Regions from separate parts of the Mesorhizobium sp. L-8-10 genome, predicted to be linked through region 2. Evidence: predicted binding sites of a transcription regulator. Region 2 holds the regulator's gene; the other holds the start of a gene.
The links. Region 2 encodes LexA, which represses DNA repair genes until DNA is damaged. Its sites were predicted from a motif close to TGTTCNNNNTGTGTTCNG; they were not measured.

Region 1 (7,942 bases), 4.0 Mb from region 2:
CAGGCGCCGGCCCGGAAAGTCGAACTTGGTGATCGCCCAGGCCGCCGCCAGTCCGAAGGCGGTGTTGACCGGCACCGCGATCAGCGCCGTGACCACTGTAAGCAGGATGGCGTGCAGCGTGTCGGGGTGCATGATCGCCGCGGCGAAGACGGCCGCGCCTTGCGAGAACGCCTGGGTGACGATGACCAGCAGCGGCGCCACGATGACGATCGCGGTCAGGAAGAGGACGACCCCGATCAGCGTGCGGCGCACACGCGGCGTGTCGCCGACGCGGGGCGGGCGGCCCTTGCGGTGCGGCTTCATGGTCAGCCCTTCCTCGTGTAGCGAAGGGCGCGCGCCTGCATGAGGTTGGTGGCCGCGAGCATGGCGAAGGCGGTGACGAGCAGCACCGAGGCGATCGCCGCCGCGGCCTGGTAGTCGTATTCCTCGAGCCGGATGAAGGCGAGCAGCGCCGTGATCTCGGTCTCGAACGGCTGGTTGCCGGCGATGAAGATGATCGCGCCGAACTCGCCCAGGCTGCGCGCGAAGGAAAGCGAAAGGCCGGCGAGCAACGCCGGGGTGAGCAGGGGCAGGAGGACGCGCAGGAAGATCGCCCGGTCGCCGCCGCCGAGTGTCTGGGCCGCTTCTTCCAGCGCCGGATCGAGGTCCTCGAGCACCGGCTGCACGGTGCGCACGATGAAGGGCAGGCTGGTGAAGCACATGGCGACCATGATGCCGAGCGGCGTGTAGGCGACCTTGATGCCGATCTCGGCCAGCAGCGAGCCGAACCAGCCGTTGCTGGCGAAGAGCGTGGTGAGCGCGATGCCAGCCACCGCCGTCGGCAGCGCAAAGGGCAGGTCCACCAGCGCGTCGACGATGCGGCGTCCGGGGAAACGGTAGCGCACCAGCACCCAGGCCAGCGCCAGGCCGAAGAACAGGTTGAAGACGGTGGCGGCGAGCGCCGACAGCGCAGTCACGCGATAGCTGGCCACGGCGCGGGGGGATGATACGATCCGCCAATAGTCGGCCGGCCCCAGCCCCGCCGCCTTGAGCACCAGCGCGCCCAGCGGCAGCACGACGATGATCGCGACGTAGAAGAGCGTGATCCCGAGCGCCAGGGGAAAACCCGGCAGGACGCGACGTGCCACTTGCGAAAGCCTTCTTGAAACGAAGCGGGGTCGATCCGGACGGCCCACGACCCTAACGTCGGAAAGTTCCCGATATCAACGCGATCCGTAGAGCTGGTCGAGCGTCGCTCCGGCCTTGAAATGCTCTTCCTGGATCTTGTCCCAGCCGCCGAACACGTCCTCGACCTTGACCAGCCGCACTGCGGGGAACTGATCCTTGAACTCTGCCGCGACGGACGCGTCGTTGGGACGGTTGCCGTTTTCGGCGAGGATCTTCTGGCCTTCGGGCGTGTAGAGGAAGTCGAGATAGGTCCTGGCGAGATCGCGCGAGCCGCGCTTGTCGACCACCTTGTCGACGATCGCCACCGGGAACTCGGCGAGCAGGCTGACGGAAGGCACGACGATGTCGAACTTGTCCTCGCCGAACTCCCTGGCGATGCCGCGGGTCTCGGCCTCGAAGGTGATCAGCACGTCGCCGATCTCGCGCTCGACGAAGGTGGTGGTGGCGGCGCGGCCACCTGTGTCGAAGACGGGCACGTTCGCGAACAGCTTCCCGATGAACTCCCGCACCTTGGCGTCGTCGTTGGCGAAGGCTTCCTTGGCGTAGGCCGTGGCGGCCAGATAGGTGTAGCGCGCATTGCCCGAGGTCTTGGGGTTGGGGAAGATCACCTTCACGTCGTCGCGGACAAGGTCGTCCCAGTCCTTGATTCCTTTCGGATTGCCCGCATGCACCAGGAAGGCGGGCAGCGAATAATAGGGCGAGGCGTTGTTGGGGAACTCGCTCTTCCAGTCGTCCGAGACGAAGCCGCCCTTCACCAGCGCATCGATGTCGGTCACCTGGTTGAAGGTCACCACGTCGGCTTCCAGGCCCTCCAATATGGCGCGCGCCTGCTTGGAAGAGCCGCCATGCGACTGGTCGATGCTCACGCCGGGATGCTTGGCGACGAAAGCCTCGTTGACCTGCACGAAAAGCTCGCGTGCGATGTCGTAGGAGGCGTTGAGCAGCTTGTCGGCGGCAAAGGCCGGCAGCGAGGCCGAAAAGAGCGTGGCGGCGGCCACGCCGATCAGAAGCAAGCGTTTCATGGATGTGCCTTCGTGTCTGAGCGTTTCGCGGCGAAGTAACCATGCGCTGCCCGTCCGAACGAGGCATCGGCGTCTGCCGGCTTCGAGCATGTTGGAAAATTTTACCTCAATTGAGCGACATGGAGGTTCCCGATTTCGACATATCCGGGAGCATCCGGCTTCGGGCCCTCCGCGTCCTTCCTGGCCCGACGGAAGCAGGACGGAGGATCTTCGGTATCCTGGCGGCGCAAAAGCCAAGCGCTCCGGATGGCCGCGCTGGCGACTGGGATCCCTCGGATATGAGCCGCCGATCGCAGGTCAGGCGAAGCGCTCGCGCGCCCTGGCGCGGGCCTTGATCGCCTCCGTCTCGCGGTCGCGCGGCGCGCTTGCCGTCTGCAGGGCGTCGAGAAGCCGGTTTGCCGCCGCCGCGACTTCGTCCACCGCACGGTCGAAAGCCTCTTCGTTGACCCGCGAAGGCCTGTTGAAGCCGCTCAGCTTGCGCACGAACTGCAGGGCCGCGGCACGGATCTCCTCGTCCGTGGCCGGCGGCTCGAAGTTGAAAAGCGTGCGTATGTTTCTGCACATGATACCGCTCCCGTAACTGCCGCTTGCCGCGAATTGCGGTCCTCCGTGGCGGCAGACTATAGGGGAAGCTGCATGACGCCGCACCCCTGGGGACCTCATGACGGGTCGGTTGTGGACCACGAAGTGCCTGCCTTCGATCCTGTGTACCGAGATCGGTGTCGAAGATCTCGCAGCAGCCCGGCCTCCACGATCTCGTCGGGCTGCCTTGCCGGACGATCCGCCCGCCGCGCATGGCGACGACGCGGTCCGAACAGTGCGCGGCGAAATCGACGTGGAAGCTGGTCGCCCCGCATCCGCGTCACGTCGCGCGGCGATCGCCCCCGATGGTCACAGCTCCTTCTCCGCCAGTTCGCGGAACGCATCGGGCACCGATCGCGAGATCTCCAGCGCCACCGACCCGTAGCCTACAGCGTCCCAGCCGAAACGGTCGCGTATCCTGTCGATCGCGCGGTCGGCCACCCAGCGGGCAGCGCCCCTGCTGCTGCCGGGGCGGCGTTTCTCGTCGTCGAGCCCGAGCGGCAGGTCGAGCTGCAGGCCGGCTTCCGTCTCCAGATGGGACACCGAGATCGCCAGCAGCGAGATCGTCCTTTCCTGAGGATGGTCGGCAAGCGCGGAGCGCACCAACTCCTCGGCGATCTCGGCCAGGATTCCGGTGGCCGAGATCGGCGCGTCCAGCGTGACCGAGCGCGTCACCGACCGCAGGTCGGCGAAACGCACGCGCACCGTGACCGTGCGGCCGGGCCGGTCCTTCGCCCGCAGCCGGCTGCAGACGCGGTCGGCGAGATGGCGCAGCGCCGGGCGGTAGATCCGTTCCTTCGCCGGCTTCATCCCCAGCGCCGACTGGGCGCCGGCCGATCGCGCCCGCTGATGCGTCCTGATTTCCCGGAGGTCGCGGTTCCAGGCGAGCGCCGAGAGTTTTTCGCCGGCTGCAGGCCCGAGCAGCCTTTCGAGCGAGCGGCCCGGCGTCCGCGCCAGCTCGCCGATGGTCGAGACGCCTGCCTCGGCGAGCCTCGCCTTCGTCACGGGGCCGACGCCCCACATAAGTTCGACGGGCAGGTCGTGCAGGAAGGCGAGCTCGGTTGAGGGATCGACCACCACCAGCCCGTCGGGCTTGGCCACCTGCGAGGCGATCTTGGCGAGATGCTTGGTGCGCGCCACCCCGATCGAGATCGGCAGGCCGAGTTCGTCCCGCACGCGGCGCCGGATCGTGGCGGCGATTTCGGCCGGCGGGCCGAAGAGATGCGTGCAGCCGGCGACGTCGGCGAAAGCCTCGTCGATCGAGATGCGCTCGACCAGCGGCGTGTAATCCCCGAGCACCGCGATCGCGGCGTCGCCGAGCCGCTGATAGTCCTTGAAGTGGCCGCCCACGAAAACCAGCTGCGGGCAGAGCTCGCGCGCCTGCCGCCCCGGCATGCCGCCGCGCACCCCGAACGCCCTGGCCTCATAGGAGGCCGCCAGCACAACGCCGCCGCCGACCGCGATCGGCCTGCCCCGCAGCGAGGGGTCGAGGAGCTGCTCCACCGACGCATAGAAGGCGTCGAGATCGGCATGCAATATCGTGGCTGGCGTTTCCATGCCGACCGTCGACGCGCGGTCAGCCGACAGGCCGCCGCAACTGTTGTGGGATGACTTCGATATGGAACATAAAGAGAACAAACGGGCGCGAGAGTCAAGTCGGCGCGGCGGCTTGATCGGTTCCCCAACCGGGGCCTGCTGCATCGCACCCGGCGCTGACCGCTGTCGCTTGTCCTCAAGGCAGCGGCTTTCCGGCAGCAGCGACTCCAGCTCGGATACGGCCTATTGCACATACCCGATCGGCTGCCCGGTCACGGGGTGCTGGAACACCCCCATCTCGACGCCGAAAATGTCCCGCAGCACCCCGATGCGCATGATCTCGTCGGGCGAGCCGCGCGTCAGAAGCCGGCCCTGCCTGAGCGCAACCAGTTCGTCGCAATAGCGCGCGGCCATGTTCGGATCGTGCAGCACGAGCACCACGCAGAGATCGCGCTTGCGGCTTAATTCCCGTACGAGACCGAGCACCTCGACCTGATGGGCGAGATCGAGTGCCGAGGTCGGCTCGTCGAGCAGCATGACGCCGGCATTCTGCGCCACCAGCATCGCGAGCCAGGCCCGCTGGCGCTCGCCGCCGGACAATTCATCGACCAGCCGGTCCGCGAAGCCGGACATGTCGGTGAGCGCGAGCGCGTCCTCGACATGGCGGCGGTCCTCGGCGCCGAAGCGGCCGAGGGCGCCATGCCAGGGATAGCGCCCGAGGGCCGCCAGTTCCTCCACGGTCAGGCCGGTCGCACCAGGTGTCGTCTGCGGCAGATAGGCGAGGGACCGGGCAAGCTCCCGCGCGCCCCAATGGGCGAGCGGCCGCCCGAAGAAGCTGATCGAACCCGCCGTCGCCTCCTGCTGCCGGGCAAGCAGCTTGACCAGCGTCGACTTGCCGGAACCGTTGTGCCCGATGAGCCCATAGACCCGGGCGCGCTCGAACTCCAGAGAGATGGGGCCGAGCAGGGTGCGCTCGCGCACCGCGAAACGCGCGCCGTCCACCGTGAAAGCATTCGTCACAGGCCAGTTCACCCTGTTGCGAGGCGCGGGGAAAGAGCGCCGTCGGCCGTTGACTATTAAACATGAGATGCATAGTCAACATTATGAATGGAGCAACCCCAGGCAGCGGTGAGAGGGACGAGCCGCAACCCATGTTCCGCCATCTGCTGCAGCGGCGTTCGAAATGGTGCGTTGCGGCTTCGACAAAGGGGATCGGCATGATTGGAAGCAGCACTGCACCGCAGGACGAGCCACGCGGGGAGGAATGGCGCAGTGGGCTTTCGCACCGTCGACACGGCCTCCTTCTGCTCGCATCGACCGTTATCGGCGTCGTCGCCGCGCCCGCGGCATTTGCCCAGGAGGCGCAGAGCGTCCGGACGGCCCAACTGGAAGAAATCACGATCCGGGAGCGCATCGAGAATGCCTGGGGGCCTGTCGACGGCTACGTCGCCCATCAGAGCGCGACCGCCACCAAGACCGACACGCCGCTGATCGAGACGCCGCAATCGATCTCCGTCGTCACCGCCGACCAGATGGACGCGCAGAGTGTCGAGAGCATCGGCAATGCGCTTCGCTATACGGCGGGTGTGACGGGCGAGCAGTTCGGCAACGATCTGCGCGGTTTCGGTCTTCAGATCCGCGGCTTCGGCGTTTCGGACGAGGCTTTCTACAAGGACGGCTTGCGCCTGAAGGGGACCGATTTCGCGAGCTTCCTGGCGTTCGATCCCTACGGTGCGGAGCGGCTCGAGATCCTGCGCGGGCCGAGCTCGGCGCTCTACGGGCAGAACAGTCCCGGCGGCATCATCAACTATGTCAGCAAGCGCCCGGTGGACCAGACCTTGCGCGAGGTCGAGTTCAGCGCCGGCAGCTTCGACCGTTTCCAGGGTCAGTTCGACATGGGCGGCAAGATCGACGATCTCGGCGTCTGGACGTTCCGGCTCACCGGTCTTGCGCGCGACGGCGACACCCATGTCGACTATGTCGAGGACAATCGCCTCTTCATTGCGCCGGCCCTGACATGGCGGCCCGACGCCGACACCAGCCTGACGCTGCTGGCGAGCCTCCAGAAGGACAATGCCGGCTGGGGCATCCAGTTTCTGCCGGCCAGCGGCACGGTCAAGCCCAATCCCTTCGGCAGGCTGCCCGCCAGCCGCTTCGTCGGCGAGCCGGACTTCGACAAATACGATCTGACGCTGGCCACGATCGGCTATGAATTCCAGCACCGTTTCAACGAGACCTGGCAGGTGCGCCAGAACCTGCGATACGCCTATCTCCGCAACGTCCAGGACGGCGTCTTCGGCAGTGGCCTCGAACCCGACGGGCGGACCTATAACCGCTACGCCGACGAAGGCCGCTCGCAGCTCGGCAACTTCGCCGTCGACAACCAGGCGCAGGCCGACTTCGACACCGGCCCCGTCAGGCACAAGCTGCTGATGGGCCTCGACTACCAGTACAACGACTACAGCGACTGGGGCACCTATGCCGATGTCGATCCGATCGACATCTTCGATCCCGTCTATGGTGCGCCGCTCCCGCCGCTCGCCGTCTATCAGGATTCGAAAAACAAGCAGAGCCAGTTCGGCATCTACGCGCAGGACCAGGCGAAGCTCGGCAACTGGGCGCTGACGGCAGGCGGCCGCTACGACTGGACCAACAACGAAACGCTGGACAAGCTCAGCGGCGACACCAGCGAACAGGCGGACGACGCCTTCACCGGGCGTGTCGGCCTCGTCTATCTCTCCGACATCGGGCTTGCGCCCTATGTCAGCTACTCGACGTCCTTCCTGCCGGAACTCGGCACCGACGCCTCCGGCAACCTGTTCGATCCCACGACCGGCGAGCAATACGAGGTCGGCGTCAAGTACCAGCCGCAGGGCTGGAACAGCTTCATCACGCTCGCCGCCTTCGATCTCACCAAGGAGAACGTCGTCCGCTACTTCGGCAACGATCCATTCCAGACCGGCAAGATCCGGTCGCGCGGCATCGAGGTGGAGGGCGTGGCAAGCTTCGATTCCGGTCTCGATGTCAAGCTCGCCTATACCTATCTCGATGTCAGCATCCGCGACGATTCGGAAGGCAATGAGGGCAACACGCCCTATGGCGTGCCGGAACACCAGGCATCGCTGTGGGCCGACTACACCATCCCCACCGGCCAGTTCGAAGGCCTCGGCTTCGGCGCGGGCGTTCGCTACATCGGTTCGACCTATGGCGACGACGCCAATTCCTTCAAGGTGCCGGCCGTGACGCTGGTCGACGCGGCCCTCCACTACGACTGGCGTGATTTCCAGTTCAAGCTCGCGGCGAGCAACCTCTTCGACGAGGAATATGTCGCCTCCTGCTTCTCCGAGGCGTTCGGCTGCTTCTACGGCGAGACCCGCAAGGTCACCGGCTCCGTGAAATATCGGTGGTAGGCCGGAGCGCGGCGTGCGGAACCTTTCGCGTCGTGCGGTGCTGGCCGGCCTTGCGGCCGCGGGGGCGATGCCGGCGCGGGCGGCCGCGCCGTTGCGCATTGCGTGCCTCGAATGGACGTCGGCCGAACTGGTCGTCTCGCTCGGCCTCGAACCGATCGCCGTCTCCGACACGAAGGGCTATCGCGACTGGGTGGCCGCCCCGCTCCTGCCCGCGGGCACCATCGA
Region 2 (7,942 bases):
CCATGGCTCCAGCCGAGGCGGACCAGATAGTTGCGCAGCGCAGCCGGCAGATAGCCCATGGCGCGGTAGGCGTCGACGCCGAGCGCGCCGTGCCTCTTGGAGAGTTTCGCGCCGTCCGATCCATGGATCAGCGGTATATGCGCCATGACGGGCACCTCCCAACCCATGGCATCATAGATCACCGTCTGGCGCGCGGCATTGGTGAGGTGGTCGTCGCCGCGGATGATGTGCGTGACGCCCATGTCGTGATCGTCGACCACGACGGCGTGCATATAGGTCGGCGTGCCGTCCGAGCGCAGGATGATGAAATCGTCCAGGTCCTTGTTGGGGAAACGTACGTCGCCCTGCACGCGGTCGTACACCACCGTCTCGCCCTCGGTCGGCGCCTTGATGCGGATCGCGGGTTTCACCCCAAACGGCGCCTCTGACGGATCCTTGTCGCGCCAGCGGCCGTCATAGCGAGGCGGTCGGCCCTCGGCACGCGCCTTCTCGCGCATCTCCTCGAGTTCAGCCGGAGTCGCGTAGCAATAATATGCGTTGCCGCGGCGCACCAGTTCCTCGGCCACCTCGCGGTGGCGCGCGACGCGGCCGAACTGGGAGATCGGTTCGCCATCCCAATGCAGGCCGAGCCAGGTCAGGCCGTCGAGGATCGCCGCGGTCGCGGCGTCGGTCGAGCGCTCCCTGTCCGTGTCCTCGATGCGCAGCAGCATCGTGCCGCCCGTGTGGCGGGCGTAGAGCCAGTTGAAGAGCGCAGTGCGGCCGCCGCCGATATGCAGGTAGCCGGTCGGCGAAGGAGCAAAGCGCGTGACGACGGGTTTGGACATGACATTCGTTTCCGGGGTTTGCGCGGCCCGGTCGGGCGGGAGGCGGCGGCCTGCGCGTGGCATTCGATCGAAGGCTCATGTAGCATAGGCGGTCGAGCGTGCAAGGGGCGCCCGTATGAGTGAGGGCAGGGCGGGGGAGATCGCAAGCGAAACGTCGCTTTTCGCGATGCGGCCGGCTGCCCGCGATCATCCCGGCGGCGCTCCAGCCGATCCAGTCGAAGAGAACGATCGTGGCGGCATATCCGCTCGACCGCCAGGTGCCATCCGCCGCCGCCTCCCGTTGGGTTTGCGCCTGCCCGAACTCGGAACCGCGATCGGTGAGGCCCTCGTCACCGAATGGGAGCGCGGCACCGCCTTCCTCTTCATCCCGGTATTCCTGGCGGCGGGGGCCATCGCCTATTATTCTGTCGAGACGGAGCCGAGCCTTTCCTCCCTGGCGGGAGGCGTCGCGATTCTCTGTGCCGCGAGCCTGCTTGCCAGGACACGTCCGCTGCTGCAACTGGCCGTGGTGGCGCTGCTGCTCATCCTTCTCGGCATGCTCTTTGGCTCGGTCGAGACCCGCCGGGCGGGAACGAGGGTGCTCGGCAGCGAGATATCGACGGTGTTGACGGGCCGTGTCGCCGCGATCGAACACCAGGCGAACGGTCGTGTCCGGCTGACGCTTGACGTGCTCGATACGGCTCGCCCGAAGCTTCGCTATGCGCCCGAGCGCGTCCGCGTCTCCGCCAGGGGCGTCCCGGCCGATCTCGTCGCCGGATCGGTGGTGACCGGCGTCGCCCGGTTGTTCCCGCCGTCCGGGCCCCTCCGTCCCGGCAGCTACGACTTCTCCTTCGAGAGTTTCCTCGACGGCATTGGCGCCAACGGTTTCTTCCTGAAGGACCCCGAGGTGACGACATCAGTCTCGGCGCCGGTGCCGCTCGAAGCCCGCTTTCATGCCATGGTCGAGAACGCCCGTACCGCACTTGCCCAACGCATCCGCAGCCGGATAGGCGGGCCCGAAGGCGAGATCGCGGCGGCGCTGATCGCCGGCACGCGCGCCGGTATCCCGGAGGAGGTGAACGAGGCTCTGCGCCGCACCGGCCTGGCGCATGTCCTGTCGATCTCCGGGCTGCACATGGCCTTGGTGGCAGTTACGATCATGACCGCCCTGCGCCTCGGCTTCGCGCTCTTCCCTGGCTTCGCCTCACGCAGGCCGGTCAAGAAATATGCGGCTGTCGTCGCGCTTGCCGCGACTGCCGTCTATCTCTTCATCTCGGGGTCGGCGGTCGCCGCCGAGCGCAGCTTCATCATGCTGGCCGTGATGCTCCTTGCCGTCATGGTCGATCGCGCGGCTCTCACCATGCGCAACCTTGCGATCGCGGCGATTGCAGTGATCGCGCTTTCACCCCATGAGGTCGTGGGGCCGAGCTTCCAGATGTCCTTTGCTGCGACCGCCGCGCTGATTGGCGCCTATGGCTGGTGGGCGGAGCGGCGGGCAAGCCGTCCCGCCACGGCACCGCCGGCGGATGCTTCGATCGTGATGCGCCTCGCAAGGGGCGTGACGCGCAATCTCGCCGGCCTCGTCATGGTGTCGATGATCGCCGGGCTCGCGACCAGTGTCTACGGCGTCTACCATTTCCAGCGGGTTTCTCCGCTCAGCATCGTTGCCAACCTGGCCGCGATGCCGATCGTGTCTGTCATCGTGATGCCGTGCGCGGTGGTGGCGATGGCGGCCATGCCTTTCGGCCTCGACGGGATATTCCTCGACACGATGGGCCGGGGGCTGGCGGTCATGGTCTCGGTCGCCGATTGGTTCTCCGACCGCTCGCCCCTGGACGCCGTCGGAACCGTCCCGGTCGCAGCGGTGGTGTCGATCACGGCAGCACTCGTCATTGCGACGCTCGCCTCCACCTGGCTGCGCGCACTGTCGCTGCCGTTCGTGGTCGCCGGCCTCGCCCTGGTCGCAACGCGCTCTTCGCCCGACGTGCTCGTCTCCGAGGATGCGCGCCTGGTCGGGATGCCGCTCCAGGATGGCCGGCTCGCCGTCAACCGCTCCCGTCCGAACGGCTTTACGGTAGAGGATTGGCAACGCGCTACAGGAACGGGGGCCTTGGCGAAGCCCAGCCGGACGGGATCGGGCGCCGCCGCACCGGAAGGGGCGAAAGCCGGACGGACCCAAGAGGGTGCGTCCGGCCCGGTCGGCGTGTCTCCTGCAAGGTTGCTGCGGCACGGCGACCTGCCGGTGACCGTCGGCTTTCTCTGCGGCGGGGGCCTGTGCCTTGGGCGACAGGCGCCCGACGTCTTCGTGGCTCATGCTGAGACGGCCGAGGCGGCTCTGGCTGCCTGCGGCTTCGCCGCACTCATCGTGATCGACGATGCGACCGCTGAGAACCCGTGCCCGCACGACAGCTCGCTCGTGATCACGAAGCGGCATCTGGCGCGCCAGGGAACCGCACAAATATCGCTGTCCGGCGAGAGGCCGATCGTCAGATTCACCTTGGCGGAGCCCTATCGGCCATGGCACGCGCATCGGCAATTCTCGCGGGAGGCGCGCGGACTGCCGCCGTTCCGGCCGAAGGCGCGGAAGTCTGCGGTCACGATGCCGGACTAGGCAATGGCGAAGGATCGCAGTCGCCTGCAAGGACGGCCAGACCGTCGTATCGCGGTTGGAAGCCCAATCCCCTGCGAGCCTTCTCCGTGGCATAGATACGATCGATCCGTGCCGGCAGACGATACCCCGCCCGCCGGAAGGCGTGGGCGAAATCCGGCGCGCGGGCTTCGATGACGCCGCGCGCGTCGTTCCACAAGGCTTCGGCATCGTCGGGCAGGAACGGCGACGAGGAGGAGATCACATAGACTTCGCCGCGCGGGCCTTTGCGCCGCAGCGCAGCGAGATGGGCATCGACCACGTCACGCCGGTCGATGCCGCGATACAAGCGCCAGAGCGCCATGTCTGGCGAGGGTTCGGAAAAGCAGCGGCCCATGCGCAGGATGGTCGCCCGGATTCCGGACGCCGCGGCCAGCACATGCTCCTCGGCCGCGCGCTTCGTCACATCGTAGATGTCGCGCGGTTCCGGCGTGACGCTTTCATCGATCCAGGCTGCGCGTCCCTCGGCAACCAATGCATGTCCGTAGACGGATGTGGAACTGGTAAAGACGAAGTGGCTGGCGCCGTGGGCGACCGCCAGATCGACGAGGCGCGCCGTGCCCTCCGCATTGACCTTCCAGAACCGTGCCTCGTCGATCGAGCCGACATGAGGCGCATGCAGCGCCGCAGTGTGAACCACCGCCTCCACATTCTCAAAGGCGCGCGAAAGCTCGTCGCTGCGACAGGCAACATCCGCCAGCACATCGACCTGGGCGCCCGGCCTGATATCGACGCCGACGACTTCCGCCGTTCTGCGCAACGCGGCCGCGATCGCGGAACCGACCAGACCCGCCGTGCCGGTGACAACGATCCGTCCCACACGAATGCCGGATGCGCCGTCGGTATCAGTATCTGCGGATCAGGCCGACCAGTCTTCCCTGCACCTTCACCCTGTCGGGTCCGAAGATTCGTGTCTCGTAGGCGGGATTGGCCGCTTCGAGCGCGATCGACGCGCCCCTGCGGCGGAAGCGCTTCAACGTCGCCTCTTCGTCGTCGACCAGCGCCACGACGATCTCTCCGGGGCTGGCCGTGCTGGCATTGCGGATGATGACCGTGTCTCCGTCGAAGATACCGGCTTCGATCATGGAGTCCCCCTTGACCTCGAGCGCATAGTGCTCGCCGCCGGCGATCATCTCCGGTGGAACGGAGATCGAGTGGGTCTTGTGCTGTATCGCCTCGATCGGCACGCCGGCCGCAATCCGGCCCATCACAGGTATGGCGACCGCCACAGTCGCTTCGTCGTCGTTGCCGGCGGCGGGAAGACGGGCAGGGGGCGCGGGTTTCTTGCCCAGGCTGCCTTCTATGACGCTCGGCGAGAACTTGCGCGCGCCGCCAAGCCCCGGCGCGATCGAATCGGGCAGTCGGATGACCTCGAGCGCCCGGGCCCTGTTCGGCAACCGGCGAATGAAGCCCCGCTCCTCGAGCGCGGTGATCAGCCGGTGAATTCCCGATTTGGAAGCGAGGTCGAGCGCCTCCTTCATTTCGTCGAACGACGGCGGGATGCCCGCTTCCTTGAGCCGTTCATGGATGAACAGAAGCAGTTCATGTTGCTTGCGCGTCAGCATGCCGTTCCTCAAGGAATCAGATCATAAACAAAACCAGAACAAACACTATCTGTTCCAGTTGTGTTCCGCAACTGGCTAAATTCGGGTGAACTGCGAGCAGCGCCGGCGGCGGTCCCCGTCATTCGGCGCCCGGTTCGGTCCTATTGCAATCGATTACGCTGACGTTGTCGGCTGGCTCTCCATTCGACTCTAGCGCTGCTTGCCAAGCGGCCTCACCATCACAGCTGGGGCAAGTGTCAAGCGCACCGAAGGGGCGTAAACGATCCCGTAGCACAGGGCCGACGATACTGGATGGCTCGGTGCGCCGGTTAGACCGGAGGATAGACATGGGGTGGCGCAAGGATCGCAGGCTTTCTCGCTTTGCGGTGCTTCTGGCTTCCCTGTCGGGCATGCCGCCTTCCCGATCCAATCCCAAAGAGCGCGGCGGTCGACGCCGCCGACTACTCAAAGGATACCATCTTGTTACGCCCTTAATCGTCGCTGCGCCTGGTGCGATGCGATAATCGCTGTGCCAGCCTTCATGTTTCAGGACGAGTTTCAGAGCTTCCGCAGATTACTGTGCATGGACATTTTCTTTCGGGGATGGAAGAAGGAACTCGCTCAAGCGAGGGATCCGACGAGATGAGCCTGTCAGAAGTTGCGATCGGTCCGGTCAGGCTGCACACATTGCCGCAGGACGCCGACTGGTACCGGCAGCGCCGGCAATTCGAAGAGATGGCGTCAGGTCTGTATCGGCTGCTCGCTCAGGAACATTTCCGAAACTTCATCGATGTCGGCGCAAACAGTGGCATGGTTTCCGTATTTGCTCGCCGCTCCGCTCCGGACCTTCGCATAGTCGCGATCGAAGCCGACCAACGACTAGTCGAGATCATCCCCGGCAACTTCGCCCTCAACGGGCTCAATGAGCCGGAACTGATCCATGCCATCGCGAGCGCGAAGACCGATGCCGGCGGCTCGTTTTCTCTCAACCCGAAATCCACCTTGGATAACCGCGTAGCGATGGACGGCTGGGCCAAGGTTTCGGTACCGCAGATTGCGTTGGATGATCTGTTCAAGGATCGGGGCATCGAGGGCAAGACCTTCCTCAAGGTAGACACTCAAGGCCATGAAAAACATGTCTTGGAAGGTTTTGCGACCACCATGCGAAGCCGATCCGATTGGATCATCAAGATGGAATTCGCCCCGATGTGGCTGAAGTCCCAGGGGACGGACCCCGCAGAGCTTGCCCGTTCCCTGTCAGCCGACTATCTCGTGGCCGAGTATCCGGAACGCATTGCCTACAACTACCCTGCTGTGTCCACACTCCTTTCGCATACGATCTCTCCAGATCAAGCCGAACACTTTGTCTCCTATGTCGAATCCTTAGACCGAAATGGGCGGGGCTGGGTCGACTTGGTCGTGGCGCCCCGATCATGGCGACCGAAGGGCCTGCGAAGCGGACTGAAGGCACTGTTCGGCTGACATGGTGGCAATGCGAGTGTGGCCGCTCACCCTCTGAGATAAAGCACCCGGCAGGCGTCGCCCTTCGCCGCCGCCGGCGCGTGCGGCTCGCGAACGATGAGCGCGTTGGAAGCGGCGAGCGTTCGCAGCATCGAGGAATCCTGGACGGGGAACGGCGTTGCCACGGGCCGGCCGTCTTCGGCGGTGCTCACGCTGGCGCGCACATAGTCCTGCCTGGTGTCGTTGGCGGCCATGGCGGCGCCGAGCACGGCCTCGCCGACGTCGGATCGGTGGGGCAGGCCGCCGAGCCGCGCCAGCAGTGGTTTCAGGAAAAGGTGCGAGCAGACCAGGCTGGCGACCGGATTGCCGGGCAGGCCGATGAAGCGCGTCGGGCCGCGCCGGCCGAACATCAGCGGCTTGCCGGGGCGCATCGCGATCTTCCAGAAGTCGAGCGTCATGCCTTCGCCGGTCAGCACGTCGTGCACGAGGTCATGTTCCCCGACTGACGCGCCGCCGAGGGTCACGACGACGTCGGCGCCGGCGTCGAGCGCTTGTCTGACCAAAGCGGCTATCGCTTCCTTGCGGTCGGGCGCGATGCCGAGATCGAGGGCCTCTGCGCCGGCCGACTTCGCCACCGCCGCCACGCCATAGGCGTTGGACGCAATGATCTGGTCAGGTCCGGGCGTGCTTCCCGGGGGGAGCAGTTCGTCGCCGGTAGCGACGATCGCGACGAGCGGCCGCTTCACGACGGCGATCGCCGGATGGTTGGCGGAGGCGGCGAGCGAGAGTGCCGCGGGGTCGAGCACGCGGCCTGTTTCGAGCAGCACGTCGCCCTCGGTGAAGTCGAGCCCCTTGCGGCGGATGTGTCGTCCGGCCGCCGCGGGCTCCAGCGCCTCGACGGTATCGTCGTCCAGCCTTCGCGCGTTCTCCTGGATCAGGATCGTGTCCGCGCCTTCGGGCACGGGGGCCCCGGTGAAGATGCGAACGGCTTCGCCGGCGCCGACCTTTCCGTCGAACAGCTTTCCAGCCGGCGCCTGGCCGATGACCCGCAGGCGAACCGGCGCCGCCGCGATGTCGGCGGCGCGCAGCGCATAGCCGTCCATGGCCGAGGCAGGGAAGGGCGGCTGGGTGCGCAGCGCCCTCAACGGCGCGGCGAGCACCCGCCCCGCCGCCTCGTGCAGCGGGATCGTCTCTGCCGGTCCGGCCTCCGCCCCATCCAGCAACCGTTCAAGCGCGTCGGCGACCGGAAGTAGGGTCATGGCCGGTTCTCGCCTGCGCGATAGTCGCCGGACTTGCCGCCGGTCTTCTCGACGAGGCGAATGCCGCCGATCACCATGCCGCGATCGACCGCCTTGGCCATGTCGTAGATGGTGAGGCAGGCAACGGAGGCGGCCGTCAGGGCTTCCATCTCGACGCCCGTCTTGCCGGTCACGCGGGCAAGCGCCCGGACCCGCAGGCCCGGAAGCGCCTCGTCCGCATCGATGTCG

Region 1: a site for LexA is predicted at 4,391-4,408, ahead of dinB (DNA polymerase IV). Genes of this name have one in related genera too.

Annotation. Positions count from the first base shown of each region.
Region 1 covers NZ_AP023263.1:973,138-981,079, reverse strand. The annotation lists gene cysW (sulfate ABC transporter permease subunit CysW) at 1-303, opposite strand, end outside; gene cysT (sulfate ABC transporter permease subunit CysT) at 306-1,127, opposite strand; gene JN280_RS04420 (sulfate ABC transporter substrate-binding protein) at 1,203-2,189, opposite strand; gene JN280_RS04415 (DUF2277 domain-containing protein) at 2,487-2,753, opposite strand; gene dinB (DNA polymerase IV) at 3,081-4,328, opposite strand; gene JN280_RS04405 (ATP-binding cassette domain-containing protein) at 4,551-5,327, opposite strand; gene JN280_RS04400 (TonB-dependent siderophore receptor) at 5,525-7,717, shown strand; gene JN280_RS04395 (ABC transporter substrate-binding protein) at 7,731-7,942, shown strand, end outside.
Region 2 covers NZ_AP023263.1:5,014,990-5,022,931, forward strand. The annotation lists gene gltX (glutamate--tRNA ligase) at 1-824, opposite strand, end outside; gene JN280_RS23220 (ComEC/Rec2 family competence protein) at 940-3,414, shown strand; gene JN280_RS23225 (NAD-dependent epimerase/dehydratase family protein) at 3,398-4,270, opposite strand; gene lexA (transcriptional repressor LexA) at 4,296-5,015, opposite strand; gene JN280_RS23235 (FkbM family methyltransferase) at 5,637-6,476, shown strand; gene JN280_RS23240 (molybdopterin molybdotransferase MoeA) at 6,503-7,714, opposite strand; gene moaC (cyclic pyranopterin monophosphate synthase MoaC) at 7,711-7,942, opposite strand, start outside.